Regions from separate parts of the Streptomyces sp. NPDC048516 genome, predicted to be linked through region 2. Evidence: riboswitches for the same ligand, from Rfam matches in the RefSeq annotation. Region 2 holds a riboswitch; the other holds the start of a gene.

Region 1 (15,912 bases), on a different contig from region 2:
GAAGTCGCCCTTGGCGGGGCGGACGGCGAAGCCGACACCGGCCTCGTACGGGTCGTGCTCGGTGGTCATGTCATGGCCCCAGGAGCGGTAACCCTTCTCCAGCCGGAGGCTGTTGAAGGCGCTGCGGCCTGCGGCGATCACCCCGTGCTCCTGACCGGCCTCCCAGAGCGTGTCCCACAGTCGCAGTCCCAGGTCGGCGGTGGTGTACAGCTCCCAGCCGAGCTCGCCGACATAGCTGAGACGCATGGCGGTGACCGGGACATGGCCGAGGTGGGTCTGCTTGGCCCGGAAGTAGCCGAAGGCCTGGTGGGAGAAGTCGTCGCGGGTGAGCGGCTGCACCAGGTCACGGGCGAGCGGGCCCCAGACGCCGATGCAGCAGGTGCCGGAGGTGATGTCGCGGATCTGCACTCCCCCGCTCTCGGCTTCGCTGGAGCGGGAGGGGCCCCCTTCCGAGGCATGCCGCAGCAGCCAGTCGAGGTCGGATGCGCTGTTGGCACCGACCTGGAAGCGGTCGGGGGCCAGCCGGGCGACGGTGAGGTCGGAGCGGATGCCGCCGGTCTCGTCCAGGAGCAGGGTGTAGGTGACCGCGCCCGGCTTCTTCGCGAGATTGTTGCTGGTCATGCGCTGGAGGAAGGCGAGGGCGCCGGGCCCGGTGACCTCCAGCCTGCGCAGCGGGGTCATGTCGTACAGGGCGACCTTTTCGCGGGTGGCCCTGGCCTCGGCGGCGGCGATCGGCGACCAGTAGCGGGCGGACCAGGCGTCGCGCTCGGGAAGGGTCAGCCCCTCGGCGAGCGGGGCGTTGGCCTCGTACCAGTGCGGGCGCTCCCAGCCGCCGGCCTCCAGGAAGTACGCGCCGAGCTCCTGCTGCCGCGGGTAGAAGGGGCTGGTGCGCAGCGGCCGCGGCTGCTCCATGGGCTGCAGCGGGTGGATGACGTCATAGACCTCGATGAAGCTCTGGGCGCCGCGGTCGGCGATGTAGGCGGGCGAGCGCTGGGCGTCCTCGAAGCGGTAGAGGTCGCACTCATGGATGTCGCATCCCGGCCGGCCGTCCGTCATCCACTCGGCGACGGCCTTGGCGACGCCCGCGGAGTGGGTGACCCAGACCGCCTCGGCGAGCCAGAATCCGCGCAGTTCGCGGGATTCGCCGAGGACCGGCATCCCGTCGGGGGTGAAGGAGAACACGCCGTTGAAGCCCTCGGCCACCCGCGAGTCGGCCAGCGCGGGCAGCAGTCCGACGCTGTCCTGCCAGCTCGGGGCGAAGTCGTCCTCGGTGAAGGGCAGCGAGGAGGGCATCACAGGAGCTTCGTCGAAGGCGGGGACGGTGAAGGGGTCGACGGGCATCGGGCGGTGGGCGTAGGAGCCGATGCCGAGCCGGTCGTGGTGCTCACGGAAGTAGAGGTCGCGGTCCTGGAAGCGCAGGATCGGCTTGCTCGCCTCACCGGGGTCGTTGACGCCGGCGAGCTCGGGCAGCGGCTCGGTGGTGGCGTACTGGTGGGCCAGTGGCAGCAGCGGTACGTCGACCCCGGCCATCGCGCCGATCACCGGGCCCCAGAAGCCGGCGGCCGAGACGACGTGGTCGGCGGGGAAGGTGCCGCGGTCGGTGACGACGCCGGTGACCCGGCCGCCCTCCCGCTCGATGCCGGTGACGGTGTGCCGCTCCAGGAAGCGGGCGCCGCGGCTCTCGGCCCGGGCGATCTGGGCGCGGCAGGCGGGCACCGCGCGGGCCAGCCCGTCGTCGGGGGTGTGGAAGCCGCCGTAGAGCCTGGTCTCGTCCAGCAGGGGCCACAGCTGCTTGCACTGCTGCGGGGAGAGCAGTTCACCCCGTACGCCCCAGGAGGCGGCGAGTCCGGCCTTGCGGTGCAGATCGGCCCAGCGGGCCTCGGTGGTGGCGATCTCCAGGCCGCCGACCTGGTTGAAGCAGGACAGCCCGTCCACCTCCAGGGCGCCGAACTTCTCGACGGTGTAGGCGGCGAACTCGGTCATGGTCTTGGACGGGCCGGTCCGGAAGACCAGGCCGGGGGCGTGCGAGGTGGAGCCGCCGGGGGCCGGCAGCGGGCCCTGTTCGAGGACGGTGACCTCGGTCCAGCCACGGGCGGTCAGCTCGTCGGCGAGCGAGCAGCCGACGATGCCGGCACCGATGACAACCACACGGGATGGGTGTGCGGGCGTGCGGGACATGACCCTCCTCCTGCTGGTAGGGGTGGTCGGCGGTGGGTGGGACGCCGTCAGATGAGCACGACGGAGCGCAGTACCCGGCCGTCGCGCATCTTGTCGAACGCGGACTCCACCTCGTCCAGGGCGATCGTCTCGGTGACGAATCCGTCGAGGTCGAGCCGTCCGCTGAGGTAGCGGTCGATGAGCACGGGGAAGTCGCGGCTGGGCAGGCAGTCGCCGTACCAGGAGGACTTCAGGGCGCCGCCGCGCGAGAAGAGATCGATCAGCGGCAGGTCGATACGCATGTCCGGGTCGGGGACGCCGACCTGGACCAGGGTCCCGGCGAGGTCGCGCATGTAGAACCCCTGCCGGTAGGTCTCGGGGCGGCCGACCGCGTCGATCACCACATCCGCGCCATGGCCCCCGGTCAGTCCGCGCACCGCCTCGATGGGGTCCGTACCACGGGAGTTGACGGTGTGGGTGGCCCCGAAGCGGGTCGCGCCGTCCAGCTTCCGGTCGTCGATGTCGACCGCGATGACCCGGCGCGCACCGGCGATCGACGCACCGGCGATCGCCGCGTTGCCCACGCCGCCGCAGCCGATGACGGCGACGGTGTCTCCGCTGCCCACCGCGCCGGTGTGCACGGCCGCGCCGTACCCGGCCATCACTCCGCAGCCGATGAGGCCGGCGGCTTCGGGGCGGGCATGGGGGTCGACCTTGACCGCCTGCCCGGCGGCGACCAGGGTCTTCTCGGCGAACGCGCCGATGCCGAGCGCGGGGGCGAGCGGGGTGCCTCCCCGCAGGGTCATCGGCTGGGTGGCATTGCCGGAGTCGAAGCAGTACCAGGGCCGTCCGCGACGGCAGGACCGGCAGGTGCCGCAGGGCGCCCGCCAGGCGAGGACGACGTAGTCGCCAGGGGCCAGGGCGGTCACGCCGGGGCCGACCGCCTCGATGACACCGGCCGCCTCGTGGCCGAGCAGGAAGGGGAACTCGTCGTTGATCGCACCGTCCCGGTAGTGCAGGTCGGTGTGGCAGACCCCGCAGGCCTGTACGGCGACGAGCACTTCTCCGGGGCCGGGATCCGGCACCAGAATCGTCTGCAGCTCGACGGGTGCGCCTTGTGCCGCCGCGACGACGGCACGGACTTCGTGTGGCATGCCCTACCCCTCAGTGTTGCGCAGTGCACGACTGGTTGCGCGATGAGAGACATAGTGGGAACGCCGGATCGGCAGCGTCAAGGGGTACACCCGCCCTCTTGGCAACGGACTTACGACGCCGCGGCTCCGGCACCGCGGCATGGTTCCGGCAATTCCGGGGAGCGCTTGACGCATCCGCCTGCCATCGGGATTCTGTTGCGCATAGCGCTTCATCGTGCGCACCGCGAAACTCGATGATACCGAACAGTAACAGGGGGGTCCTGTGATTCCTGTCTGCCCTCTCGCCGACCTGCCGACCGGCGAGTCCGTACGCATCGACACCGCACCGCCGATCGCCGTCTTCCACGCCGACGGGCAGCTCTACGCCATCGACGACACCTGCACCCACCAGGACGCCTCGCTGTCCGACGGCTGGCTGGAAGGGTGTCTGGTCGAATGCCCGCTGCACGCCGCCTCCTTCGACCTGCGCACCGGAGCGGCGACCTGCCTGCCCGCCCGCCGGGCGGTGCGCACCCACCCCGTGACCGTCCAGGACGGCATGATCTACGTCCAACACGCCGCCGAGGAGGGCACCGCCGCATGAAGTCGGTCGCTGTCATCGGGGCCTCGCTGGCGGGTCTGTACGCCGCCCGGGCCCTGCGTTCCAAGGGATTCGACGGCCGCCTGGTGATCGTCGGGGACGAGTGCCACCGCCCCTACGACAGGCCCCCGCTGTCCAAGGGTTTCCTCACCGGCACCACCACCGACCAGGGTCAACTCGCCCTGGCCGACGCCGAGGAGATCGCCGAGCTGGATGCCGAATGGCTGCTGGGCACCCGGGCCACCGGGCTCGACACCGGCGGGCGCACGGTGCTGCTCGACGGCGGCCGCTCCCTGACCACCGACGGCGTGGTGCTCGCCACCGGCGCCACCCCACGCCTCCTCCCCGGCCCGATGCCCGCCGGAGCCCACACCCTGCGCACCCTCGACGACGCCCAGGCGCTCCGCGCGGATCTGTCCTCGTCGCCGGCCCGGGTCGTGGTGATCGGCGGCGGCTTCATCGGCGCCGAGGTCGCCTCGTCCTGCGCCGCCCTCGGCCATGACGTCACCGTGGTCGAGGCCGCCCCGCTCCCCCTCGTCCCCCAACTCGGCCACGCCATGGCCGAGATCTGCTCCGCCCTCCATGGGGACCACGGCGTCACCCTGCTCACCGGAACCGGTGTCGCCCGGCTGCACAGCGGCGGCACCGAAGACCGCGTCACCGGGGTCGAACTGAACGACGGCCGGCTGCTCCCCGCCGAGGTGGTCGTCATCGGCATCGGGGTGCGCCCCCGCACCGGCTGGCTGACGGACTCCGGACTGCCGCTCGACGACGGCGTGCGGTGCGACGCGGGCTGTGTCACCCCGCTGCCCGCCGTCGTGGCCGTCGGCGACGTCGCCCGGGTGAACGGCGTGCGCGCGGAGCACTGGACCAGCGCCACCGAACAGGCTGCCGTCGCCGCGCAGAACCTGCTGGCCGGCAGCACCGTCGCCACCCACCGCAGCCTGCCGTACTTCTGGTCCGACCAGTACGGCGTACGCCTCCAGTTCGCCGGCCGGCGGCTGCCCACCGACACCCCGCGCATCCTCGAGGGCTCCCCCGACGACCGCAGCTTCCTCGCCTGTTACGAACGGGACGGGCGCACCACCGCGGTACTCGCCCTCAACCGCCCGCGCCCTTTCATGCGCCTGCGCCGCGAACTCGCCAACCAGGCGCTCACCGCCTGACCTCCGCCCGGGAGGGCGCCGCCCCAAGGGCTTGCCGGACCGGCGGATCACACCGGCGGTGCGGGCGCCCGCTCGCGAAGGATGGTTTCCACGGCCTCGGCGTCGTCCGGCGTGATGAACGGACGGACGTAGCGGCCAAGATCGAGGATCAGCGCGTGCTTCTTCGAGAACCGCCCCGGGTCCAGGCTCGCCCAGTAGCGCGGATGGGCGGTCCCCCAGATCCGGGCCTGCCCGCTGAAGGCGCCGATCTCCACCCGCCGGACCGCGCGAATCGAGCGGTAGCGGACGGTCTTCGTGCCCCACGGGAAGTAGTAGCCGCGGATGCGCAGGGCGTCGGAGGTGCACTCGATCCAACGATCCCGGTAAAGGGTGTCTGCCATCGTCGCCTCAGCCTTTCGCGCCGTCACGTGCCTCGATACGGAAGGAGGGTACGTCGCCGCCGGGGTCGGCCACCGTCACGTCGGAGGGATGGGCCGGCGCTCCGGTCACCTCGGCGAGACGGTGCGGCGGTTCGGTCCGGCGGCCGGAGATCACCGCCTGGCGTCCGGCCGCCCGCAGCAGCCGTGCCGTAGCGGCACCGATGCCCGAACCGCCCCCGCCACGATGACAACTCGCTGCTCCGTCATGGTCGTTCACGCCCGGAGTGACCACCACCCTCGCGATCATACGGACGATCACCGCAGGCCGGGCGGACGCTTTCGGCCCCTTACGGAACTTTGACGCGCGGCGGTCAGGCCGTCTTCGTCATCTGGGCGGTGGCGGCATCCACGGTCTGGGTGAGCAGGGTGGCGATGGTCATCGGACCGACGCCGCCGGGGACCGGGGTGATCAGGGAGGCACGGGTGCACGCCGAGTCGAAGTCCACATCACCGACGTTGCCGGGGTTCGAGCCGGCGTCGATCACGACGGCCCCGGGCTTGAGGTGTTCGCCGCGCAGGAACCGGGGCCGTCCCACGGCGGCGACCAGGACATCGGCGTCCTTGGTGATCGACGCGAGGTCGGTGGTGCGGGAGTGGCAGTAGGTGACCGTGGCGTCGCGGGCGAGCAGCAGCATCCCGACGGGCTTGCCGAGGATCGCGCTGCGCCCGACCACGACGGCATGCTTGCCGGCCAGGTCGACGTCGTAGTGGTCCAGGAGGCGGAGGATGCCGCCGGGCGTGCAGGAGGCGAAGCCGTCCAGGCCGAAGCTCATCGCGGCGAAGGAGTGGCAGGTGACGCCGTCGACGTCCTTCTCGGGGGCGATGGCCTCGAAGGCGGCGCGCTCGTCGATGTGCGGCCCGGCCGGGTGCTGGAGCAGGATGCCGTGGACGTCGGGATCGTCCGACAGCGCGGTGATCGTGTCGACCAGCTCGGCGGTCGTGGTGGCGGCGGGGAGCGCGACATGCCGGGAGCGGATCCCTGCCTTCTCGCACCGTGCGCGCTTCATGCGGACGTACGTCACCGAGGCGGGGTCGTCACCCACCAGCACGGTGGCCAGACACGGGGACGTTCCGGTCTGCCGGGTGAGGTCCGCCGCGCGTTCCGCGGCCTGTTCGACGATACGACGGGCCAGTGCGCTGCCGTCCATGAGGCGGGCGGTCGGGGTCATCGGTGCTCCTGAGCGTCGTGTCGGATCGCCCAGGCGCGCGGCACCGGCCAGGAGTGGCCGAGCCGCTCCCCGGTGGTACTCCACCCAAGCGCCAGTCACGGCTCGGCGCCCACTCTAATCGACGCCCGAGGCCGGAGGCCAAAGGCCGGACTCCGGACGCCCGGACACCCCTGGAAGCGGTCCCGGGGCATCAGCTGCGCCACGCCCACCGGGTGCCTCAACCGCCGTGCGGGCACCGGGGAGGCGGCCGGGCTCGTCAGACACCCCCTTGGCCAGGGGCCGAGAGCGGCGGTGTGGAGGAGGTGGTGGCTTCCCACTGGCTGAGGATGCCGTCCCAATCATGCTGGGCGGCGGTGATGGCACTGGCATCCCAGGTGGCATGGGAGGCCTGTTGATACTGCTGATGCGGTGAAGGTTGCTGATGCTGATGCAGTGAATGTTGTTGGTTCTGCTGTTGCTGGTGCTGGTGCTGGTGCTGCTGCATGTGATGCGGATGCTGCTGTACGTGTTGCGGGTGCTGTTGCGGATGCTCCTCGTACACCCGGTAGTCCTGGTGCTCCTGGTAGTCCTGGTACTCCCGCTGGTCTCGGTAATTCGGGTACTGCTGTTGCTTCCAGGGCTCCTGCTCGTAGGGCTCGCGCGGGGGCTGCGGCGGTCGCTCGCGCCAGGCCGAAGGGGTGCTCTCGTGCTGCGGGGCGGGCGGGAGATGGGCCAGCCGGCGGTGCCGGCCGGTGCGGTCCGGCGGCGGCGACTGCACCGGCCGGCTTTCGGCGGCGAGCTGTTGTGCGCGGGCCACGAGGAGCCGGACATCGAGCCCGAGTTCGGTGGCAAGCGCGGTGAGGTCAACTCCGCTGTGCCAGCCGCTCATCAGGACCGCGTCCAGCGCCGGCGCCCAGGCCGGCTCGTGGGGCTGGGGGGCATGGGGAGGCTGGGGGGCGGCAGCAGCCGGCGCCGCTGCCGGGCCCACGGGCTGCGCCGCGGGGGGCGTCGTGGACTGTGTCGTGGGGGGTGTCGCGGAGGGCGTGGCGGTCTGCGGGCCGGGGGGCTGCTCGCGCGTGGTCTGGGCGAGCAGGCTCTTGGCGACCGCGCGGGCGTCCTCCTTGCCCACCGTGCGGCGGGCCAGGCGTACTTCGCGCTCGTCCAGGCCGAGCAGCTCCGCCACCACCGCGTCGCTGCCCACGGTCACGGCGAAGGCGGCCAGGGTCCGCGAGCGGCGGGCCTCGGCCTCGTCGAGGAGCCCCTGCGTACGGCGTACCTCGTCATCGCTGGTGCAAAACGCCTGTGCGAGTACGGCATGGCGCTCCCACAACTCCCTCGGTTCCATGACTGCGACAACGTTTCCTCGCCCGGATTGGACTGCTTCCCGGCTATAGATCACTGCATAAGGTGATATTCGAGAGAGATACGCCCTTGCCTTCACGGCGGACGTACGTGCCGCGGTAAAAATACGCAGTGACCCCAGGGCGGAAGAATCGTTTCTACGGCCATGAGCGACCCCTCTTCCGGCACCGTCGCAGGCCACGGACGAACCCCCCTCCCCCGCACCGGGCAGATGCCGCGGTGGATCACCGCGGACATCCTCCGGCAGACACCGGTGTACGCCGGGCTGGTGAAGCAGTGGACGGAGCGCGCCGCCACCGTGCCCGGGGTTGCCGATCCGGAGTGGCAGCGGCTGGTCTCCTACCGCGCGCTGATGGAGGAGACCGAGACCGCCCTCACGGCCCTGCGGCCCCATCGCGCGCCAGATGTGCTGCCGCCGCCGAGGAAACAGGTCCCTGCGGCCCGTTCCGCCTCGCCCGGACGCCTGAACCCGGTGCCGGGGCCGACAGCCCCGGCAGCGCGGACTGAAGCGCCGCCCCGGCCGGAGTACCGTTGAGTTGTCGAGGAATTCCCGCTGCCAGGTCTTGCCCCGGCAGCGGCTTTGACCAGCGACGGAGCCCGGGTGAGCGCGACGGATGACACGGACTTCAGCCCGATCGGGGTGATCGGGCGGGTGACCGTCTCCATCCCGGCCGACGGCCCCGGCGAGGTGCTGCTGCCCGTACGCGGCGGGACCGAAGCCTTCGCCGCCTGGTCCCGCGAGCCCATCGCCCGTCATACCCAGGTCATCGTGGTGGACCACACCTCGGCGCGGTCGGTGATCGTCGCGCCGCTGCCCGCGTGACCGGGCCGTCCCGAAGACCGCGGCCGGCCACCTGAGCACTCCCTTCCCGTGGCCGCCTCCGCACACCGGCCGGGGCCGGTCGCAACGGACCAGGAGCCTTCCGATGTTGTTCTGGCATGTTCCTGCGCCGAACGAGGCGCTGTTGATCTCCGGCTCGAAGCGCCGGACCGGGGACGCCCAATTCCGTATCGTCACGGGCCATGGCTGCTGGGTCATGCCCGTCAAACAGAAGGCGAGCGTGCTGGCGCTGTCGCTGCGGGAGGCGGAGATCTCCGAGGACTGCGTCACCCAGCAGGGCATCCGGATCGGGGTCCGGGCGGTCGCCGTCTTCAAGGTCGGTGACGACCAGACGTCTATCGCCAACGCCGCGCGCCGCTTCCTGGACGAGCAGGCCACCATGGAAGAGCTGGTGGGCCGGATCTTCGCCGGTCACCTGCGCTCGATCGTCGGCGGGCTGACCGTCGAGCAGATCATCCGGGAACGGGACCGGGTCGCTCAGGAGGTCAAGGACGGCAGCCATTCCGAGATGGAGAAGCTCGGCATCGTCGTCGACGCCCTGCAGATCCAGGAGATCGCCGACACCTCCGGCTACATCACCAATCTCGCCGCCCCGCACGCCGCGGCGGTCGCCAGCGCGGCCCGGATCGCGCAGGCCAAGGCCGACCAGGAAGCCACCGAGCGGGAGCAGCAGGCGGCGGCCCTCAAGGCGGAGTACGAGCGGGACACCGCGATCAAGCGGGCCGGATTCCTCGCCGAGACCGAGCAGTCCAACGCCCGCGCCGCGCAAGCGGGCCCGCTGTCGCAGGCCAGGGCCTCGCAGGAGGTCATCGAGGAGCAGACCGCGCTGGCCCAGCGGCAGGCCTCGCTCGCCGCCCAGCGACTGGAGGCCGAGGTGCGCCGTCCGGCGGACGCCGAGGCCTACCGGCTGCGCACCCTGGCGGAGGCACAGCGTGACCAGGTCCGCTTCGAGGCGGACGCCCGCGCCTACAGCGAGCGGACCCTCGCCCAGGCCCGGGCCGACGCGAACACGGCCCTCGCGGGCTCGCTGCGGGACGGCAACCAGGAGCTGATCGCCGCCAATCGCACCATCGAGAACCTTCCCGCCCTCGCCAAGGCGGCGGCCGAGGGCCTGTCCGGTTCCCGGCTCACCGTCCTCAACGGCACCGACGGGATCAATGAGATCGCCTCCGGCATCGTCGGCGAGGGGCTGGCCATTCTCGACAGCCTCAAGAACGGAACCACCGCGCCCGGCTCGGCTCCCCCGCTCGCCGACGGTGCGGGGCGGCTGCCGCAGAAGGTGACGAATCTGAAGCGGGACGGCACCGGGCCCGCCCCCGGCTCCGGCTCCGCCCCCGGCTCCGGCTCCGCCCCCGGCTCCGGCTCCGGCTCCGGCTCCGGCTCCGGCTCCGGCTCCGGCTGATCGTTCCCGTAATCCCGCCTGCGTACGGCGGATGGGACCGCGCCTGCCGGCCGGTGGGCTACCGGACACGGAGGGTGTCCAGCGACCCGGCGGCCCGTCGGCTTGCAGCGCCCGGCCGGCCCGCCACCGGCCTCCGGTGAACGGCGGCTCGGGTCAGGCGGCGGATTTCTCGGACGTACCGCGCCACCGGGTCAGGACGAGATGGGCGATGACCCCGAAGAGCAGTCCCCAGAAGGCGGAGCCGATGCCGAAGAGGGTGACGCCGGAGGCGGTGGCGAGGAAGGTGATCAGGGCTGCCTCGCGGTCCTTCTCCTCCTTCACCGCACCGGTCAGGCCGCCGGCCAGGGCGCCGAGCAGCGCGACTCCGGCGACCGCCGCCACGAGTTCCTTGGGCAGTCCCGCGAAGAGCACCACCAGCGTGGAGCCGAACGCCCCGATGAGGAGGTAGAACGCTCCGCAGGAGACTCCGGCCACGTAGCGGCGCCGGGGGTCACGGTGGGACTCGGGGCCGGTGCAGATCGCGGCCGTGATCGCCGCGAGGTTGATGGCGTGCGAGCCGAACGGGGCCAGCAGCGTGGAGATCAGGCCCGTCGAACCGATCAGGAGGCGGTCCTTGGGCCGGTAGCCGGACGCGGTGAGGACCGCCATCCCCGGCGCGTTCTGCGAGGCGAGCGTCGCCAGGATCATGGGCACCGCGATACCGACGAGCGAGGCGAGCGAGAAGTCCGGGGTCGTCAGGACCGGCTTGGCCAGCTGGATCCGGTCCAGGTGGATGTCCAGCCGGTTGCTTGCCGCGCCGGCAAGGACGCCCGCCGCCAGGGCGACGAGGACGGCGTACCGCGGCAGCCACCGCTTCGCCAGGAGATAGGCGAGCAGGACGGAACCGGCTATGAGGGGTGCGGTCTTGAGGGAGGTGAAGACGCCGGTGCCGAACGAGAACAGGATGCCGGCGAGCATGGCGGAGACGACGGCGGCGGGCACCTGCCGCATCAGCCATCCGAACACCCCGGTCAGACCGACCAGGGTGATCACCAGTCCGGTGATGAGGAAGGCCCCGATGGCTTCCGCGTAGGAGTACGCCCCCAGGCTGGTGACCAGCAGGGCGGCGCCCGGTGTCGACCATGCGGTGATCACCGGCATCCTGGTGCGCAGGCTGAGCGCGATGCAGGTCAGGCCGCTGCCGATGGAGATGGCCCATACCCAGGAGCTGGTCTGGGCGGTGTCGAGATGCCCGGCGGACGCCGCCGCGAGCACGATGACGAGCGGGCCCGAGTACGACACGATGACGGCCACGAAGCCTGCCAGTACGGCGGACAGTGAGGCGTCACGCAAGAGGCCGGGGCGGCGGCCGGGACCGGCGGCCGGAGGTGCGTCGGCACCTTCCGGGGCCGTGGCGCCGGTCTGCGAGGAGGAGTCCGGCGGTGCGGCCTCGGGGTGGGGGGTGGGCGTCCTGGAACTCAACGGTTGTCCTTAGCGGCCTTTTCACGGGCCTGTTCGGGGTCGGATGCGAGGTCTGCGGGGCTTTCCGGGCCGATGGACAGGCGCAGTTGTCCATCGGCGGGCACTACCCGGTCCTTCGAAGGCGCGGCGGTGACCGATCAGGTATCAGCTCTGCGCGGCGCCCAACGACGTGACACGGAGAAGGAGTTGCGGAACTCGCCCGGGAATGCGGGCGGTGCAATGATCCGTGAGTCCGGATTTCCGGGAAGTGAGGGAGGCAGCTGGCCGGAATACTGAAGTCTTGGGATTCCTGTTCCCGGCGGGCGTTGCGCACCGTTCCGGGAACGTCTCCCCGCTGGCCGCCCAATGCCTGACGGGCCCGTTTCTCCGGTAACCGTCCCGAAGTTGAGCATAAGACAGACTTCCCCCTTCTCACTCCTCAGGCAGGTTCCCGGGATACCGTGCGCCGGGGCATTCCAGGCCGGCGCACGGCCACCCATACGTCGCGACGGGCCAGAATCCAAACCATTGAAAATGGGCAGCACAAAGCGAGTGCACTCGCAGAGGCGAGTTACCCATGGGTTTGTTGGCCGACGCACGGGTCAGGTGCGTTCTCCGCAGCTGGGGCCGTTCCCCCGTCCCCGTTGGTCGCAAATCCCCCATTCGCGATGTGACAGCGCAATCCTGCCACTCCGCACGACTTATGACAACGATTCACCGGAATCCGAAAACGTTGAACGGTGAAGCGTGACGGGGTGGACGGGCGGAATGCATTCTTCCCATTGCCGGGCACTCCCGCCGGGTCCTGCACCCCTCAACACCCCGGCCCCGCCCGAGCCACGGAGGCCGGCGGAAAACGGCACATGACACGGCATGCGGCACGACATGTGACACGGCGTGTGACACGGCATGCAGAAGGCCCGGGATCACGATCCCGGGCCCACCGCATGACCGGCCGACAGTTCCTACAGGAGGCCGAGCAGGCCGAGGCCGAGCAGGCCGTCCCTGCCCAGACCGTCCCTGCCCATGCCGTCCTTGCCCATACCGTCCTTGCCCATGCCGAGTCCGTCACGCCCGTTGCCGTCGCGCCCCGCGCTGTCGCGGTCATAGCCGCTGTCACGGCCGAAGCCGTCGTCACGGGCGCCGACGTGGCCGTAGCCGTCGTGGCCACCGTGACCGAAGCGGCCATGGCCGCGACCGTGGCCGTGGTGGCGGTGATGATGCCGGTAGTGATGCCGGTCGCCGTAGTGGCCCCTGTCGCAGTGGTGCGAGTAGCACTTGGCGCTCTGTGAGCTGCTGGGGACCGGGGTTGCGGCGGTGGCAGCGCCTGCCGTCGGCACCACCAGGGCAGCCGCGGCCAGACCGGCCACGGCAAGGCCGCGAGGGATCGAAGGGAGCATGTTTCCACCTTCACTCGACTCTGCAGAAAAAGAATATTCTCTGCAAAAGTGACAATAAGGGTAGTTCTACCCATCTCCCCGCGACCCGCCGCAGAGTCACTGGAACGCAGCACGCACCCCAACGGCCCACGCCTTGGCCCTCTTGTTCACTCCGGAATCCGGCCCCTTTCCCCGGTCACCGCCCCGTCGGCCTGCGGCAGGCTCTCCAGGAGGCCGCCCAGGGCGCCCACCACGAGCCGGCACACCGTGTCGGGATCGGCGCTCGCCAGCGGCTCCTTGCCGACCACCACACGCATCAGGCCAATTCCCAGCAGCCAGGACAGTGCCAGATCGCCCCGCAAGGTCCCGGTATCGGACTCGGAGAGTGTGGCGAGCACCGCCGCGTACTCCTCCCCCAGCCCCCGCAGCGCCTCCGCGATCTCGTCACTGCCGCCGATGGAGCGCAGACACACCTCCAGCGCGCGGTCGGCACCCTCCTCCCGGCCGCCGGCCAGCATGCCGCGCAGCGCGACCTCGAACAGCCGCTCGGCGGGAGTGGTGCGCAGCTGCTCGTGGCCGCCACGTGCCATGACTTCCCCGAACAGCGCCCGCTTCGAGCCGAAGTAGCGGAACAGCAGGGCCTGATTGGCCCCGGCGCGGGCCGCGATGTCGCGCACCGTCGCCCGTTCGTAGCCGCGCTCGGCGAACAGCTCCGACGCGGCGTCGAGCAACCGCAGCCGGGTGCCCTCTGCACTACGGCGGTATGTGCTCTCCGCGCCGTGCTGCGGGGACTCCGCCATCGCCACGCTCCTCTCCGTTGGCCCGTCAGGATGACGGCCACAATCCATCGTTGACCGGCCCGAGGGGGGCGTCCTACCTTATGTAAGCAGGTGCTTACACAAGGGAGGTCACCTTGACCACAGCCGACACAGCACCCCTCTCCTACCCCTTCAATGTCCCCGAGAGCCTTGAGCTTTCCGAGGAGTACGAGCACGCCCGTAACCGTCCGGGGCTGCTGAAAGTCCGGATGACGTACGGCGAGCCGGCCTGGCTCGTGACCCGGTACGCCGAAGCCCGGTTCGTCCTCGGCGATCAGCGCTTCAGCCGCGCCGAGGGTGTCCGGCACGACGAGCCCCGGCAGTCCGAAGGGCGACGCGACAGCGGCATCCTGGGCATGGACCCGCCCGACCACACCCGGCTGCGCACCCTGGTGGCCAAGGCCTTCACCGTCCGGCAGGTCGAAAAGCTCAGGCCGCAGGTCAAGCAACTGGCGAACGGACTGCTCGACGAGCTCGCGGCGGCGGGGCCGCCCGCCGACCTGGTGGACCGTTATGCGCTGCCCATCCCCGTCGCGGTGATCTGCCGCCTGCTCGGCGTCCCGGCCGAGGACCGGCCGCGGTTCCGGGTCTGGAGTGACGCCGCGCTGTCGACAAGTTCCCTCACCGCGGCGGAGTTCGACGCCAATCAGGAAGAACTCCGCGCCTATATGCGGAAGTTGATCGAGGAGCACCGGCGCGCGCCGCAGGACGATCTGATGACGGCGCTCATCGATGCCCGGGACGTCAACGACCGGCTGTCCGAACTCGAACTCGTCGACCTGTGCGTGGGCATCCTGGTCGCCGGGCACGAGACCACGGCCACGCAGATTCCCAACTTCGTGCTGGCGCTGCTGGACCACCCGGGCCAGCTCACCCTGCTGCGCGAAAAGCCGGAGCTGATCGGCGGGGCAGTGGAGGAGCTACTGCGCTTCGTACCGCTCGGCAGCGGCGCGAGCCAGCCCCGTTACGCGACGGAGGACGTCGAGGTCGGCGGGACGCTGGTGCGGGCCGGGACTCCGGTCCTGGTGGCGGTGGGCGCGGCCAACCGGGATGCCCTGCGCTTCGACTCACCGGGGACGCTGGACATCTCGCGGGCCGGGACCCAGCACCTCGGATTCGGTCACGGGGTCCATCACTGTCTGGGCGCGCCGCTGGCCCGGCTGGAGCTGCAGGAGGCGCTGATCGCCCTGATCACCCGGTTCCCTGATCTGCGGCTGGCGGGCGATGTGGTGTGGAAGAGCGAGATGCTGGTGCGCGGCCCCCGGGTCATGCCGGTGGGGTGGTGAAGGGATGACCTGGAAGCTGGAGATCGACCCCGGGCAGTGCATGGCCTCGGGATCCTGCGCCGCCATCGCGCCGGACCTCTTCGTTCTGGACGGCACGCATTCCCGTCCGCTCAAGGAGCAGATCGACGAGGACGAACGCGCGCTGGACGCCGCCGATGTCTGCCCGGCCGTCGCGATCACCGTACGGGACGGGGAAAGGGTCGTCGGGCCCCGGCCGTAGGGAGAGGGAGGTGCCGTCAACCTCCTGGGGCCGGCGACCGGGCTCCTCCGGGATGCGGGTGCCCGCATCCCGGAGCGGCCCGCGCCGGCGGGCGTGGTGCCGGCAAGGTGCCCATCCGTAGCGAAGGGCCTCCACCCGTAGGTGGGCCTCCGCTTCAACCCGTGGGTGGTGGTGATCCGCGCTGCGCGCGGCGCAGTCTGAGGGCATGGGCTCACTGCACTCCCTCCTCGTCACTTTCACCAACTGCTGCGTCACGGTCTTCCTCGTGGCCTGGATCGCGGGCGCTCTCTACTTCGGGGTGCGGAGCAAGAACGGTCCGCGCGGCTGGCTGCGCGGCCTGGGCGCCACCTTGCCCCGGCGGGTTCTGCTGATCGCGGGCGCCTGCGCGTTCTGCGTGCTGGTCGGGCGCGTTCCGCACTCCTTCTGGCGCCACTTCCAGTACTGGCAACCGGAACTCGCGCTCCCGGGCGCCCTGCTCGCGCTCGCCTCCACCGCGCTGCTGCTGTGGGCCCGCTGGGTCCTGGGCACCATGTGGGCCGG
Region 2 (15,912 bases):
CTCCGCCTTTCCCCGCACCGCCTGGCTGGCCGCCGCCCGCCGTGCGCTGACCACCGCCCCCAGCGAGGCCTTCGGCTACAACACCCCCTACGGCCGCCCCGAGCTGCGTACCGTCCTCGCCGACTACCTCGCCCGCGCCCGTGGCGTACGTGCCGACCCCGACCGCATCGTCATCTGTGCCGGTTTCATTCAGGGGCTGGCCCTGCTCAGCCGTGTCCTGGGCACCGGGCGGCTGGCCGTCGAGTCGTACGGCCTCGACTTCCACCGCGCCGTCATCACCCGCGCGGGCCTGCGCACCGTTGCGCTCCCCGTGGATGAACGCGGCGCCCGCACCGACGAGCTGGCCGCCCTCGACGACGTACGCGCGGCCCTCCTCACCCCCGCCCACCAGTTCCCCACCGGCGTACCGCTCCACCCCGACCGCCGGGCGGCCGCCATCAACTGGGCGCGCGCCACCGGCGGGTTCATCCTGGAGGACGACTACGACGGCGAATTCCGCTACGACCGCAAGCCCGTCGGCGCCCTCCAGGGCCTCGACCCCGATCACGTCGTCTACCTGGGCACCGTGAGCAAGAGCCTCGCCCCCGCGCTACGGCTCGCCTGGATGGTGCTGCCGGAACGCCTGGTCGATCCGGTGCTCGCCCTCAAGGGCACCGGCGAATGGCAGTCCGGGGCGCTGGACCAGCTCACTCTCGCCGAGTTCCTGTCCTCCGGCGCCTACGACCGCCATCTTCGCGGTATGCGGCTGCGCTACCGGCGCCGCCGCGATCAACTGGTGGCCGCCCTGGCCGACCACGCATCCCAGGTCCGTGTCTCCGGTATCGCCGCCGGCCTGCACGCCGTACTGGAACTCCCGCCCGGCACCGAACAGGCCACCCTCCGGGCCGCCCGCCGGCAGGGTCTCGCCCTGGACGGCCTGAGCCGCTTCCACGACCCGACCGCCCCACCGGCCTCCCGCGACGCACTGGTAGTGGCTTACGGCACCCCGCCCGACCACTCCTTCGCGGGAGCCGTGGACGCCTTGCTCAGGGCGCTGCCATCGGGGGAGCAGGAGCCGGGGGAGCAGGAACCGGGGGAGTAGCGGCCGGGGGGGGCAGGAGGCGAGAGGCGCGGAGAGGGCGCACGGGACACGGATACGAGAGGCAGACGCGGGATACGGGACACCCGGATACGGGACCCCCGGGGTACGGGACCCCCGGGGTACGGGACCCCCGGGGTACGGGACCCCCGGGGTACGGGACCCCCGGGGTACGGGACCCCCGGGGTACGGGACCCCCGGGGTACGGGACCCCCGGATCACACCTCCCGTACGAACGACACCCGGTCGAGCCCCGGCCCGTCGTAATCCTCGTGCACCGGTACACCGCGGTCGTCGAACCGGTCGCCCGGCTCCAGCCGGAAGCCCATACGGGTGTGGTACGCGATGGAGTCGCGGTTGTCGGGGCTGGTGATGCAGCGGACCTGGCTGCGGCCCGCCGTGCGGGCCGTGGCGAAGAAACGGTCGTAGAGGGCGCGGCCGATGCCGTCCCTCCGGCCCTGCGGGCATACCCCCACGAAGTGGATGTAGGCGGTTCTGGGGTCCGTCTGGGAGAGGAACCCGATCAGAAAGGCGTGCAGGGTCCCGTCCGGGCGCTCGACCAGGAAGCTGGTGTCGGCGAAGTGCTGCAGAAAGAGGCGCGGTACGAGCAACTGACGCTGCAGTGCGCCCGCCTCACCCCCCAGGCCACCCCACCACTCGGCCAGGGCCACCTGGAGCCGTGGGTGGTCCGCGGAGGTGGGACGGCGCAGCGTCAGCCCGCCGGGCAGCTGCCCCGGCACCAGGGCAGGTTCAGGCTCAGTCATGGTCACGTCCTCAGGTCGACGGCACGCCGTCATCGGCAACTGCGCTGTTGTGCAACAGCGTTGCAGGTGGTGCGGCACCGGCTCGCGGCGAGGTCCTGCGCCGATCGCGCGTCACCGGTACCGACGCCCGTCACCTCAGCGCCCCGCAGCGCGCGCCGCGAGGCGCCGTGCGAGCCGCTGCGCGCTGGGCCATTCAGGGCAAATGCGCGGGACGGCTATGGCGCGTCGTCATGATTCGCGCGCCTACTGGTGCTATCGACCGGCGGGTTGCCGGCCTGACGGAGCACACCGGTACCCAGATGCGAATCGCCGCCGGGAGTAAAGACCGGTCCTGCGCCCCAGGTTGATGCCCACTTCCCGCAGAGCGACATGCGCTACGGGGAGCTGAACGGCCCGCCATCATCACACCTTCCGGAGGGCCATTCCATGGCACCCACCTTCACCTTGGCATCCGCATCACCAAATCCAGCAGTCTTCGGGCAGCCGGTCACCCTGACCGCCACTGTCATCCCGCTAGGGCTCGGCACACCCACCGGCACGGTCACCTTCGTCGTCACCGGCGGGCCCACCGTGACGGGCACACTCGTGGGTGGCACCGCGACCGTCACGGTCAACGGGATCAGCGTCGGCTTCCATACCGTCACCGCGACTTACAACGGCAGCGCGCAGTTCTCGCCGTCCAGCGGCTTGGCCTCCGTAACGGTGGGCAAGGCGTCGACGACCACGACCGTCACCTCGTCCCCCGACCCGTCGACCTTCGGGCAGCCGGTGTCCATCACCGCCACCGTCGCGCCGGTCGCGCCAGGGGCGGGCACCCCGACCGGCACGGTCACCTTCGTCATCGGCGGTGGCGGGGGCGGCACCCTGACGGGCACGCTCTCGGGCGGCACCGCGACCGTCACCACCAGCAGTCTCAGCGTCGGCACACATGCCATCACCGCGACCTACAACGGCAATGCCCAATTCAATGCGTCCGCCGGTACCGACACACAAACGGTGCAGGCGACCCTGCTGCCGACGACCACCACGGTCACTTCGTCCCCCGATCCGTCGGTCTTCGGGCAGGCCGTGACCTTCACGGCGACCGTTGCCCCCGTCCCGCCCGGTTCGGGTACCCCGACCGGCACGGTGACCTTCGTGATCTCCGGCGGCCCCACGCTGACGGCACCGCTCTCGGGCGGCACGGCGAGCGTCACCACCAGCGGCCTCAGCGTCGGCTCCCATACGGTCACGGCGACCTACAGCGGCAGCGGCACCTTCGCCGGGTCGAGCGGCACGGACACCCAGACCGTCACCAAGGCCTCCACGACGACCACGGTGACCTCGGCCCCCGACCCGTCGGCAGTCGGCCAGCCGGTGACGTTCACGGCGACGGTGGCCCCGGTCTCGCCGGGCGCTGGCACTCCGACCGGCACGGTCACCTTCGTCATCAGTGGCGGCCCGACGCTGACCGGCACCCTCTCCGGGGGCACGGCGAGCGTCACCACCAGCGCCCTGTCCCCCGGTACGCACACGGTCACCGCGACCTACAGCGGCGACGGCAACTTCAACGCCTCCAGCGGCACGGACACGCAGACGGTCGGGCAGGCGGCGACCACCACCACGGTCACCTCCTCGCCGGACCCGTCGGTCGTCGGGCAGCCGGTGACGTTCACGGCGACGGTGGCCCCGGTGGCGCCGGGTGCGGGTACGCCGACGGGCACGGTCACCTTCGTCATCAGTGGCGGTCCGACGCTGACCGGCACCCTCTCCGGGGGCACGGCGAGCGTCACCACCAGCGCCCTGTCCGCCGGTACGCACACGGTCACGGCGACGTACAGCGGTGACGCCAACTTCACGGGTTCGGTCGGAACGGACACCCAGACCGTCCATCAGGCGGCGACCACCACCACGGTCACCTCCTCGCCGGACCCGTCGGTCGTCGGGCAGCCGGTGACCTTCACGGCGACGGTGGCCCCGGTGGCGCCGGGTGCGGGTACACCGACGGGCACGGTCACCTTCGTCATCAGTGGCGGTCCGACGCTGACCGGCACCCTCTCCGGGGGCACGGCGAGCGTCACCACCAGCGCCTTGTCGGCCGGTACGCACACGGTCACGGCGACGTACGGCGGTGACGCCAACTTCACCGGCTCCAGCGGTACGGACACCCAGACCGTCAACCAGGCGTCCACGGTCACCACGGTCACCTCCTTCCCCGACCCCTCCGTGACGGGGCAGACGGTCAACTTCACCGCCTTCGTCGGGCCGGTGTTCCCCGGCGGCGGGGTGCCGACCGGGACGGTCACGTTCCTCATCACCAACGGGGTCACGACGGTGACTCTCAGCGGCACCCTCGACGGCGCCGGCGTCGCCACCGTCAGCACCAACGGACTGGTCACGGCAGGCGTTTACACCGTCACCGCGACCTACAGCGGCGACGCGAACTACACCGGCTCCAGCGACACCGACACCCAGACCGTCAACCAGGCGGCGACCACCACCACGGTCACCTCCTCGCCCGATCCGTCGCTCGTCGGGCAGCCGGTGACCTTCACGGCGACGGTGGCCCCGGTCGCGCCGGGTGCGGGAACGCCGACCGGCACGGTCACCTTCGTCATCAGCGGTGGCCCGACCCTGACCGGCACCCTCTCCGGAGGCACGGCGAGCGTCACCACCAGCGCCCTGAGCGCCGGCAGCCACACGGTCACCGCGACCTACAGCGGCGACGCCGACTTCGCCGGTTCGGTCGGTACGGATACCCAGACCGTCAACCAGGCGGCGACGACCACCACGGTGACCTCGTCGCCGGACCCGTCGGTCTTCGGTGAGCCGGTGACCTTTACGGCGACGGTGGCTCCGGTGGCGCCGGGTGCGGGTACGCCGACGGGCACGGTCACCTTCGTCATCAGTGGCGGCCCGACGCTGACCGGCACGTTGTCCGGGGGCACGGCGAGCGTCACCACGAGTGCGCTGAGCGTGGGCTCACACACGGTCACGGCGACGTACAGCGGCGACGCCAACTTCACCACGTCCAGCGGTACGGACACCCAGACGGTCAATCAGGCGGCGACGACGACCACGGTGACGTCCTCCCCCGATCCGTCCGTGGTCGGTGAGCCGGTGACGTTCACGGCGACGGTGGCTCCGGTGGCGCCCGGTGCGGGTACGCCGACGGGCACGGTGACGTTCGTGGTGACGGACGGCGTGACCACGGTGACGCTGACCGGCACGCTGAGCGGCGGTACGACCAGCGTGGCCACAAGTGGGCTGGTGACCGCGGGCGTTTATGCGGTCACGGCGACGTACAGCGGTGACGCCGGCTTCACGGGCTCGGTCGGTACGGACACCCAGACGGTCGGTCAGGCCTCGACGACCACCACGGTGACGTCCTCCCCCGATCCGTCCGTGGTCGGTGAGCCGGTGACGTTCACGGCGACGGTGGCTCCGGTGGCGCCCGGTGCGGGTACGCCGACGGGCACGGTGGTGTTCGTCATCAGCGGTGGCCCGACCCTGACCGGCACCCTCTCCGGGGGCACGGCGAGCGTCACCACGAGCGCCTTGAGCGTGGGGACGCATACGGTCACGGCGACGTACAGCGGTGACGGCAACTTCTCCTCCTCCAGCGGCACCGACACGCAGACGGTCGGCCAGGCGGCGACGACCACTACGGTCACGTCCTCGCCGGACCCGTCGGTCGTGGGTGAGTCGGTGACCTTTACGGCGGCGGTGGCTCCGGTGGCGCCGGGTGCGGGTACGCCGACGGGCACGGTGGTGTTCGTCGTGACGGACGGGGTCACGACGGTGACGCTGACCGGCACGCTCAGCGGTGGCACCACCAGCGTGACCACCAATGGCCTGGTGACGGCGGGCGTTTACGCGGTCACGGCGACCTACAGCGGTGACGCCGGCTTCACGGGGTCGGTCGGCACGGACACGCAGACGGTCGGTCAGGCGGCGACGACCACTACGGTCACGTCCTCGCCCGACCCGTCGGTCGTGGGTGAGTCGGTGACCTTTACGGCGACGGTGGCTCCGGTGGCGCCCGGTGCGGGTACGCCGACCGGCACGGTGACCTTCGTGGCCACCGACGGGGTCACCACGGTGACGCTGACCGGCACGCTCAGCGGTGGCACCACCAGCGTGACCACCAATGGCCTGGTGACGGCAGGCGTTTACACGGTCACGGCGACCTACAGCGGTGACGCCAACTTCACCGGCTCCAGCGGCACGGACACGCAGACGGTCGGCCAGGCGGCGACGACGACCACGGTTACGTCCTCGCCCGACCCGTCCGTGGTCGGTGAGTCGGTGACCTTTACGGCGACGGTGGCTCCGGTGGCGCCGGGTGCGGGTACGCCGACGGGCACGGTGGTGTTCGTCGTGACGGACGGGGTCACCACGGTGACGCTGACCGGCACGCTCAGCGGTGGCACCACCAGCGTCAGCACCAGCGGCCTGGTGACCGCGGGCGTCTACACGGTCACGGCGACCTACAGCGGTGACGCCAACTTCTCCTCCTCCAGCGGCACCGACACCCAGACAGTGACCCAGGCATCGACCACCACCACGGTGACCTCGGCTCCGGACCCGTCCGTGGTCGGTGAGTCGGTGACCTTTACGGCGACGGTTGCTCCGGTCGCGCCGGGCGCGGGTACGCCGACGGGCACGGTGACCTTCGTGGCCACCGACGGGGTCACCACGGTGACGCTGACCGGCACGCTCAGCGGTGGCACCACCAGCGTGACCACCAATGGCCTGGTGACGGCGGGCGTTTACTCCGTCACGGCGACCTACAGCGGTGACGCCAACTTCAACGGCTCGGTCGGTACGGACACCCAGACGGTGACCCAGGCGGCGACGACCACCTCGGTCTCGTCGTCGCCCGACCCGTCCGTGGTGGGTGAACCGGTGACCTTTACGGCCACCGTGGCTCCGGTGGCGCCGGGTGCGGGTACGCCGACGGGCACGGTGGTGTTCGTCGCGACGAACGGGGTCACCACGGTCACGCTGACCGGGACCCTCAGTGGCGGTACCACCAGCGTGACCACCAGCGGCCTGGTGACCGCGGGCGCGTACACGGTCACGGCGACCTACAGCGGTGACGCCAACTTCACCGGCTCCAGCGGCACGGACACGCAGACGGTCGGCCAGGCGGCGACGACGACCACGGTCACGTCCTCGCCCGACCCGTCCGTGGTCGGTGAGTCGGTGACGTTCACGGCGACGGTGGCGCCGGTCGCACCGGGTGCGGGTATGCCCACGGGCACGGTCACCTTCGCCATCACCGGCGGTCCGACGCTGACCGGCACCCTCTCCGGGGGGACGGCCAGCGTCACGACCAGCGCGCTGAACGCGGGTACGTTCCCCGTCACCGCGACGTACAACGGTGACGCCAACTTCGCGGCGTCGAGCGGCACCGACACGCAGACGGTCGCTCAGGCGGCGACGACCACCACGGTCACGTCCTCGCCCGACCCGTCGGTCTTCGGGCAGACGGTGACCTTCACCGCCACGGTGGCGCCGGTCCCGCCCGGCGCCGGCACGGTGACCGGCTCGGTCGTCTTCGTCATTGACGGTGGCGGGGGCGGCACACTGACCGGCACCGTCTCCGGCGGCGTCGCCACCGTCACCACCAGCACGCTTGACGCGGGTGTCCACAACGTCACCGCGACCTACAGCGGCGACGTCAACTTCACCGGCTCCAGCGGCACGGACACCCAGACCGTCAGCCAGGCCTCCACGACCATCACGGCCACCTCGTTCCCCGACCCCTCCAACTCCGGCGACACGGTCGCGATCCTCGCGTTCGTCTCGGCGGTGGCGCCGGGCAGCGGCGTCCCGACCGGAACGGTCAACTTCACCGTCACCGACGGTGTGACCACCATCAACCTCAACGGCACGCTCGACGGCTCCGGTGTCGCCGCGGTCAGCACCCCGCTGACCACCGGCGTCTACATCATCACGGCGGTCTACGCCGGTGACACCAACTTCACCGGCTCCAGCGACACCGACACCCAGACCGTCCTCGCGGGCCCCTGACCCCCCGTCCCCTACCGCACCACCATCCACAAACCGCACCACCATCCACAGTGCCGGGCCGTCCTCCCCGAGGGCGGCCCGACGCCCGTCTTGCGTGTCCGCCGCCGCACCGGCCTCCCGCCTTGCGGCGGTCCCAAGGGGGACGTCTACGCTGGCTCCGCTCCAACGGATGTTCCAGAAATCCAGATGTTCCGGAGCTTCAGAGTCCCAGAGACTCAGATGTTCCAGATGTTCCAGATGCTCACGGGGGAAGGCAGAACATGGCAGAGAAAGCACGTCGGCGGCTGCGGTCGAGCACGGTGATACTGGGCGGGATGGGGGCCCTGGCGGCCGCACTGACGTCCTGCGGCTCCGAGCCCGACAAGCGCTGTGTGGACCGCAACAGCTACGACACCCTCAAGGGCTACCGCATCGTCGACTCCAAGAACTGCGCGGCAGGCGGCAGTTCGTCCTCCGGAAGCAGTGGCACCGGAAGCACCGCAAGCGGCGGATACGGCACGAAGGGCCGAGGCGGCACCGGGGCCAAGACGCCCGTCGACGGCCAGTGGTACTACGACCCGAACAACGCCGGCGGCAAGTACGCCGACGAGGGAACCTTCAGCAAGACCACGGCCGTCAACCGGGGCGGCTTCGGCTGCTCCGGATCGGGCGGCGGCCGGCACGGCTCCTTCGGCGGCTGAGCGGACCGAACGGCATGGAACGCCACACCATCGAACCCCGCCCCGGCTGGCAGCAGACCGTTGAGGCGCAGGGCCTGATCTACCCCCTGACCCGCTACCCGGACGACTCGCTGCGCCCGTACTGGGACGAGAGCGCCTACTACTCCTTCACCCTCCCCGAGGTCGAGGCCCTGGAGGAGGTCGTCGAGGAACTGCACGGCATGTGCCTGGCCGCGGCCGCGCACCTCGTCGAGCACGACCGCCTCGCCGACCTCGGCATCGAGGACCCGCGGCTGGCTCGCCTGGTCGCCGAGTCCTGGCGCCGGCGCGAGGAACTTCCCTCCCTCTACGGGCGGTTCGATCTGCACTACGACGGCAGCGGCCCGGCCAAGATGCTGGAGTACAACGCCGATACGCCGACCTCACTGGTCGAGGCGGCCGGCCCGCAGTGGTTCTGGATGGAGGAACGCTTCCCCGGCGCCGACCAGTGGAATTCGCTGCACGAGCGGCTGGTGGCGGCCTGGAAGCGGCAGGCCCAGCTGCTGCCGCCCGGCGCGCCGCTGCACTTCGCGCACTCGGCGGACGATGAGCTCGGCGAGGACCTGATGACCGTCGCCTACCTGGAGGAGACGGCGCAGCAGGCGGGCCTGGAGACGGTCACCATTTCGATGGAGGACATCGGCTGGGACCGGCTCTCCGGCCGCTTCGTCGACCAGCGGCTGCGCTTCATGCGGGCCTGCTTCAAGCTCTACCCGTGGGAGTGGCTGGCCACCGACGACTTCGGCCCGTTCGTCCTGGACACCCTCGACAACGGCGGCGGAACGGGCTCCACGCTCTGGATCGAGCCCGCCTGGAAGATGCTGCTCTCCAACAAGGCGCTGCTGGCAATCCTGTGGGAGCTGTACTCGGGGCATCCGAACCTGCTGCCCGCCTACCTCGACGGGCCGCGCGAGCTGGCGCACACCCGCGGCTACGTCGCCAAGCCGCTGCTCGGCCGGGAGGGCGCCGGTGTCACCCTGCACGAGCCGGGCGCCGAGCCGGTACTGCGGGGGCCCGACGACCCCTGCTGCTACCAGGAGTTGGCTCCGCTGCCGGACTTCGACGGCAATCGGGTCGTCCTCGGCGCCTGGGTCGTCGAGGACGAGTCGGCGGGCCTCGGCATCCGGGAGTCGGCGGGGCCGGTCACCGATGAATACGCCCGCTTTCTGCCGCATGTGATCCGCTGAGGCGGCGGCCCGGCGCGCGGCGGGGACGCCGGTCGGGCCGCCGCTATGCGTCGCGGTCATGGCCGCGGTACTGCTGTGCGGCGGCGGCCATCCTGCGCTTGAGCGGGGGCGAATGGTTGACCACCCGCATCCCGGTACGCATCCCGGCCGGCACCGCTCGGCCGATGACCGGCTTGTGGACCGGATCGCTTCCCCGCATCTGCGCCAGGGATTTCCTGACCGCCTCGAAGCCGTAGTCGATCATCTGCGTCTCGTAGTCGCGGACAGCCGCCATCAGCGGCACCTCGCGGTCCCGGGCCGAGACCAGCTTGGCGCACAGCAGCTCGGCATCGCGCAGCGCGGTGTTCGCTCCCACCCCGCGGCCCGGCGTCATGGTGTGGATGGCATCGCCGATCAGGGTGACGTTGCTGGTGGCCCGCCGCTCGATGGGGACCGAGGTGCGGATGTTGAGGGGGAAGCAGGTGGACGGGTCGGCCAGCTCGGACAGTTTGCGCAGCCGGGCGTCCCAGGTGCGGGTGAGCTCGACCGTGAGGTCGTGCAACTGCCGGCCGTTCATCCCAAGGACGCCGGCGGGCAGGTTCCGTGCCGCGCCGCCGAACCCCAGCATGATGTAGTCGCGGGTGTTGTCGAACTGCAGGCCGGGCCAGGTGTCGAGCAGTGCGGCGTCACTCGCGCCGATGCCCTGGCGGGGCCGGCCCCGCTCGTCCCACGGGAACTGCATGACGTGGCCGAGGGCGGTCAAGCGCCCGCCCCGGCTCTTGGTCAGCCGGCGTACATCGGTAAGGAATGCGGTGAATTCCACGGCCGGCAGGTGCAGTTCCCCGGGTGTCCATGCCCGTCCGGCAAGCATGCGGCGGGCTTCGTGGATGAGATCGTCGGCCGAGCTGAGCTGAACCACTCCGCCCGGGAACTCCACGAACGTGCCCGGCTCGTCGCCCCGGCCTCACTTCTGGCCTGAGGGCTGTCCCGTGGGAGGACGGCACACGGCGGCAGCGCGCGTCCGGCCCCGGTCTCATCCCGCCAGCACCCCCCGCAGCTGTTCCAGCCCCCAGTCCAGGTCCTCCTTGCTGATCACCAGCGGCGGGGCGAGCCGGATGGTGGCGCCATGGGTGTCCTTGACCAGCACCCCGCGCGCCAGCAGCCGTTCGGAGATCTCCCGTCCGGTGCCGCGTGACGGGTTGATGTCCACTCCGGCCCACAGTCCGCGGCCGCGCACCGCGTCCACCGCGCCGCCGCCCACCAGCAGTCCCAGCTCGCTGTGCAGATGCTCGCCGAGCTCCACGGCCTGCTGCTGGAACTCACCGGTCCGCAACATCGCCAGCACCTCCAGCGCCACCGCGCAGGCGAGCGGGTTCCCGCCGAACGTCGAGCCGTGCTCGCCGGGCGCGAAGACGCCCAGCACCTCGCGGGAGGAGACCACCGCCGAGACCGGCACCACCCCGCCGCCCAGCGCCTTGCCCAGCACATACATGTCGGGCACCACGCCCTCGTGCTCACAGGCGAAGGTCCGGCCGGTGCGGCCCAGCCCCGACTGGATCTCATCGGCGATGAACAGCACGTTCCGGCTGCGGGTGAGCTCCCGTACGCCGGCCAGATAGCCCGGCGGCGGGACCAGCACCCCCGCCTCGCCCTGGATCGGCTCCAGCAGCACCGCGACCGTGTGGTCGTCGAGGGCGGCCTCCATCGCGGTCAGGTCGCCGTACGGGACGATCTCGAAGCCGGGGGTGTACGGGCCGAAGCCTGCGCGGGCCTCTGGGTCGGTGGAGAAGGAGACGATGGTGGTCGTCCGGCCGTGGAAGTTGTGGTCCGCGACGATGATCTTCGCCTGGCCGTCCGGGACGCCCTTGACCTGGTAGCCCCACTTACGGGCCGTCTTCACCGCGGTCTCGACCGCCTCGGCGCCGGTGTTCATCGGGAGCACCAGCTCCATCCCGCACAGCGCGGCCAGCTGCGTACAGAAGTCGCCGAACCGGTCGTGATGGAAGGCGCGCGAGGTGAGGGTGACCCGTTCCAGCTGGGCCTTGGCCGCGTCGAGCAGCCGGCGGTTGCCGTGCCCGAAGTTCAGCGCGGAGTACCCGGCGAGCATGTCCAGGTAGCGCCGGCCCGTCACGTCCGTCACCCAGGCACCCTGGGCGGTGGCCACGACGACGGGCAGCGGATGGTAGTTGTGCGCGCTGTGGGCCTCGGCGGCGGCGATGCTGCGTTCCGTGGACGTCACCGGTGACTCCGTTCGGTAGACCGTGCGGGGCGCGGGCACTGCCGCGCCCCTCTCCATTGTCGCGCCGGCCAGGAGCGACGGGCCTGCGAAGATCCGCCGGACAGGGGCCGGGGGTGTCCTAGACTCTGCGGTGCGCACCGCGACTGGCGTACGGGGAAACAACCTCGAGGAAGCGGTGTGCGGCCACCACCACGAGGTGCCGCCCCGCCTGGGCACCCCGGGACCACGACCGGATCACCGATCGACCGCCCCGGAGGACGCCATGTCCCAGTCCCTTCCCCTTTCGCATCCCGCGCTGAGCGCCGCCGACCCCGAACTCGCCGCGCTGGTGGGCGCCGAGGAGCAGCTCCAGTCCGACACCCTGCGGCTGATCCCCAGCGAGAACTACGTCTCCGCCGCCGTCCTGGAAGCCACCGGCACCGTCCTGCAGAACAAGTACAGCGAGGGGTACGCGGGCCGTCGCTACTACGAAGGCCAGCAGAACATCGACCGCGTCGAGACGCTGGCCGTGGAGCGCGCCAAGGCCGTCTTCGGCGTGGAGCACGCCAACGTCCAGCCGTACTCAGGCTCGCCCGCCAACCTCGCCGCCTACCTCGCCTTCGCCGAGCCCGGCGACACCGTGCTGGGCATGGCGCTGCCGATGGGCGGTCACCTCACGCACGGCTGGGGAGTGTCGGCCACCGGCACCTGGTTCCGCGGCGTCCGGTACGGCGTACGCGCCGACACCGCGCTCATCGACTTCGACGAGGTGCGCGAGCTCGCCCGCAAGGAACGCCCGAAGATCATCTTCTGTGGCGGCACCGCCGTCCCGCGCACCATCGACTTCGCCGCGTTCGGGGAGATCGCCCGGGAGGTCGGCGCCGTCCTCGTCGCCGATATCGCCCATATCGCCGGTCTGATCGCGGGCGGCGCCCACCCCTCGCCCGTCCCGCACGCGGACGTCATCTCCACCACCACCCACAAGACCCTGCGCGGCCCGCGCGGCGCCATGCTGATGTCCCGGGCGAGCCACGCCAAGGCGGTCGACAAGGCCGTCTTCCCCGGTCTGCAGGGCGGTCCGCACAACCACACCACCGCCGCCATCGCGGTCGCCCTGCGCGAGGCGGCCGCCCCGTCCTTCCGTGACTACGCCCATGCCGTCGTCGCCAACGCCAAGGCGCTCGCCGAGGCGCTGCTGGCCCGTGGCTACGACCTGGTCTCCGGTGGCACCGACAACCACCTGGTGCTGATCGACCTCACGTCGAAGGACGTGCCGGGCAAGGTCGCCGCGAAGGCGCTGGACCGGGCCGGCATCGTCGTCAACTACAACACCGTCCCCTTCGACCCCCGCAAGCCCTTCGACCCCTCCGGCATCCGCCTCGGCACCCCGTCCCTCACCTCCCGCGGGCTGGGCACGGACCGGATGCCGCTGGTCGCCGAGTGGATCGACCGCAGCGTCCAGGCCGCGGCGAAGGGCGACGAGGAGGCGCTGGCGGTGATCCGTACGGAGGTCGCGGAACTCATGGCGGCCTACCCGGCGCCGGGGCTCGCGACGGCCTGAGGCCCGGGGTGCGGCGGCTCACCCGCTGAGCACCGGCGGCCTCACCGGCTGCCCGTGATCAGCCGGTGAGCCGGACCGGCAGGACGTGGGTGCTGTTGCCGATGAAGCTCGGGTGCGGCGGCAGCTCCGCGTCCGGGACGGCGAGGTCCAGCGCCGGATACCGGGTGAACAGCGCCTCCAGGGCGACGGTCGCCTCCAGCCGGGCCAGCGGCGCGCCCAGACAGTAGTGCGGTCCGTGGCCGAAGGAGAGGTGCCGGGCGGCGGGCCGCCGGGTGACGTCGAACCGGTCCGCGTCGAGGCCGTAGGCGTCCGGGTCCTGGCCGGCCGCGGAGTAGGAGGCCAGCATCGGTGTCCCGCGGGGGACGACCGTGCCGCCGATCTCCAGGTCCCGGACCGGGTAACGGAACGGGAAGTGGGCGACCGGGCTGTCGTAGCGCAGCGTCTCCTCGACCACGTCGTCCCAGGTGGCCCGCCCGTTGCGCACCAGCTCCAGCTGCCCGCGGCCGGTGCACAGGGCCCGCACCGCGTTGGTGATCAGGTTGAGCGTGGTCTCGTGCCCGGCAATGATCATCAGTAGCAGGGTGCCGACCAGTTCCCGGCCGCTCAGCCGGTCGCCGTCCTCCTCCTGGGCGGCGAGCAGCGCGCTGGTCAGATCGTCGCCCGGGTCCGCCCTCCGGGCCTCGGCGACCTCGGCGAGGACGGCGATGATCTCGCGGTGGGCGGCCTGTGCCTCGCCGGCCGTGCCGGTCGTGCTCACGATCAGGTTCGACAGCTCGTGCAGCCGGTCGCGCAACGCGACGTCCACGCCCAGCAGTTCACAGATCACGCTCATCGGCAGGGGGTAGGCGAAGTGCCGGCGCAGATCCACCGTGCCGTCGGCCGCGGCGGCCCCCGGCAGCGCGTCCAGCAGCCCGGCCGTCAGCTCCACCACCCGGGGCCGCAGCGCCGCCACCCGCCGCGCGGTGAACGCCTTGGTCACCAGGCCGCGCAGCCGCCGGTGTTCGGCCCCGTCGGCCGTGGTCATCCCGTCGACCGTGGCGAAGGTGGCCAGCGGCCAGCCGGGCGGCACGGTGCCGTCGTGCAGGGCGGCGAAATGGCAGGCGTTCTTGGCGACTTCGGGGTGGGCAAGGACCTCGCGCAGCACCTCGTGACGGGTGACGGCGACCGCGGGCACCTCCCCGGGCAGCAGGACGGGGACCACCGCACCGGCCGCCCGCAGCAGCGCATCGGCCGCGGCCCGGCCGGCGCCGCCGGGGGCCAGCGGATGCGGCGCCGCGTCGGTGCGCGGGGGAGGGGCGGCGCCGGCCGGTGGCACGGGAGGGCGGGTGTCGGCCGGTGGTGCGGGACGGCGGGTGTCGGCCGGTGGCACGGGAGGGCGGGTGTCGGCCGGTGGCACGGGAGGGCGGGTGTCGGCCGGTGGCACGGGAAGGGGGGCGTCGGCCGGTGGTGCGGGACGGCGGGCGTCGGTCATCGGCGGTCCTCGCAGATCGGGTCAGAGATCCGGGGGAGCACGTAGCGCGGAGCCCTGGCGCGGAGCCTGGCACGGAGCCCCGAGCCACGATGCCAGCTCCCGGCCCCCGCGAACAGGCCGCCTCTGCCCCCGGCGACGGCCCGCACCACGTTCCGCCACCTTGCGCCGGTCCCCCCTTGCGGACCTGAGACAATCGATGGCATGGCTCTCGATCGCCCGACCGTCGCTCACGACCACCCTCAGGGGAATGGCTCCGCCATGCAGAGTTCTCCGCGTGTGCTCTCCGGTATCCAGCCCACCGCCGGCTCCTTCCACCTCGGCAACTACCTCGGTGCGGTGCGCCAGTGGGTGGCGCTGCAGGAGTCCCACGACGCCTTCTACATGGTGGTCGACCTGCATGCGATCACCGTCCCCCAGGACCCGGCCGAGCTGCGCCGCAACACCCGGATCGCCGCCGCCCAGCTGCTGGCCGCCGGCCTCGACCCGGAGCGCTGCACGCTCTTCATCCAGAGCCATGTGCCCGAACACGCCCAGCTCGGCTGGGTGATGAACTGCCTCACCGGCTTCGGCGAGGCGTCGCGGATGACGCAGTTCAAGGACAAGGCCGCCAAGCAGGGCGCCGACCGCACCTCCGTCGGCCTGTTCACATACCCGATCCTGCAGATCGCCGACATCCTGCTCTACCAGGCCCACCAGGTCCCGGTAGGCGAGGACCAGCGCCAGCACATCGAGCTGACCCGCGACCTCGCCGAGCGCTTCAACGGCCGCTACGGCGAGACGTTCACGATCCCGGCGCCGTACATCCTCAAGGAGACGGCCAAGATCTACGACCTCCAGGACCCGTCGGCCAAGATGAGCAAGTCGGCCGCCAGCGCCAAGGGCCTGATCAACCTCCTCGACGAGCCGAAGGCCTCCGCGAAGAAGGTCAAGAGCGCGGT

The links. A riboswitch is a leader RNA that binds a small molecule or an ion and turns the genes downstream of it on or off. The one in region 2 is predicted to bind ZMP and ZTP.
Region 1: linked by a shared signal. The riboswitch ahead of ACGFR7_RS19740 (bifunctional 5,10-methylenetetrahydrofolate dehydrogenase/5,10-methenyltetrahydrofolate cyclohydrolase) and the one ahead of glyA (serine hydroxymethyltransferase) in region 2 are both predicted to bind ZMP and ZTP.

What each region holds. Positions count from the first base shown of each region.
Region 1 is NZ_JBICWS010000009.1:137,712-153,623, reverse strand. It holds gene ACGFR7_RS19770 (FAD-dependent oxidoreductase) at 1-2,178, opposite strand, end outside; gene ACGFR7_RS19765 (S-(hydroxymethyl)mycothiol dehydrogenase) at 2,226-3,311, opposite strand; gene ACGFR7_RS19760 (bifunctional 3-phenylpropionate/cinnamic acid dioxygenase ferredoxin subunit) at 3,574-3,894, shown strand; gene ACGFR7_RS19755 (NAD(P)/FAD-dependent oxidoreductase) at 3,891-5,057, shown strand; gene ACGFR7_RS19750 (hypothetical protein) at 5,105-5,437, opposite strand; partial or broken gene ACGFR7_RS19745 (SDR family NAD(P)-dependent oxidoreductase) at 5,499-5,683, opposite strand; gene ACGFR7_RS19740 (bifunctional 5,10-methylenetetrahydrofolate dehydrogenase/5,10-methenyltetrahydrofolate cyclohydrolase) at 5,788-6,645, opposite strand; ZMP/ZTP riboswitch at 6,666-6,754, opposite strand; gene ACGFR7_RS19735 (hypothetical protein) at 6,902-7,969, opposite strand; gene ACGFR7_RS19730 (hypothetical protein) at 8,132-8,521, shown strand; gene ACGFR7_RS19725 (hypothetical protein) at 8,588-8,809, shown strand; gene ACGFR7_RS19720 (SPFH domain-containing protein) at 8,913-10,229, shown strand; gene ACGFR7_RS19715 (benzoate/H(+) symporter BenE family transporter) at 10,383-11,690, opposite strand; gene ACGFR7_RS19710 (hypothetical protein) at 12,635-13,069, opposite strand; gene ACGFR7_RS19705 (TetR/AcrR family transcriptional regulator) at 13,216-13,848, opposite strand; gene ACGFR7_RS19700 (cytochrome P450) at 13,962-15,152, shown strand; gene ACGFR7_RS19695 (ferredoxin) at 15,157-15,372, shown strand; gene ACGFR7_RS19690 (methyltransferase family protein) at 15,578-15,912, shown strand, end outside.
Region 2 is NZ_JBICWS010000002.1:146,179-162,090, forward strand. It holds gene ACGFR7_RS04535 (PLP-dependent aminotransferase family protein) at 1-1,081, shown strand, start outside; gene ACGFR7_RS04540 (GNAT family N-acetyltransferase) at 1,297-1,842, opposite strand; gene ACGFR7_RS04545 (Ig-like domain repeat protein) at 2,269-7,860, shown strand; gene ACGFR7_RS04550 (hypothetical protein) at 8,121-8,540, shown strand; gene ACGFR7_RS04555 (glutathionylspermidine synthase family protein) at 8,555-9,745, shown strand; gene ACGFR7_RS04560 (FAD-dependent oxidoreductase) at 9,789-10,643, opposite strand; gene rocD (ornithine--oxo-acid transaminase) at 10,758-11,963, opposite strand; ZMP/ZTP riboswitch at 12,093-12,184, shown strand; gene glyA (serine hydroxymethyltransferase) at 12,226-13,503, shown strand; gene ACGFR7_RS04575 (cytochrome P450) at 13,562-14,974, opposite strand; gene trpS (tryptophan--tRNA ligase) at 15,233-15,912, shown strand, end outside.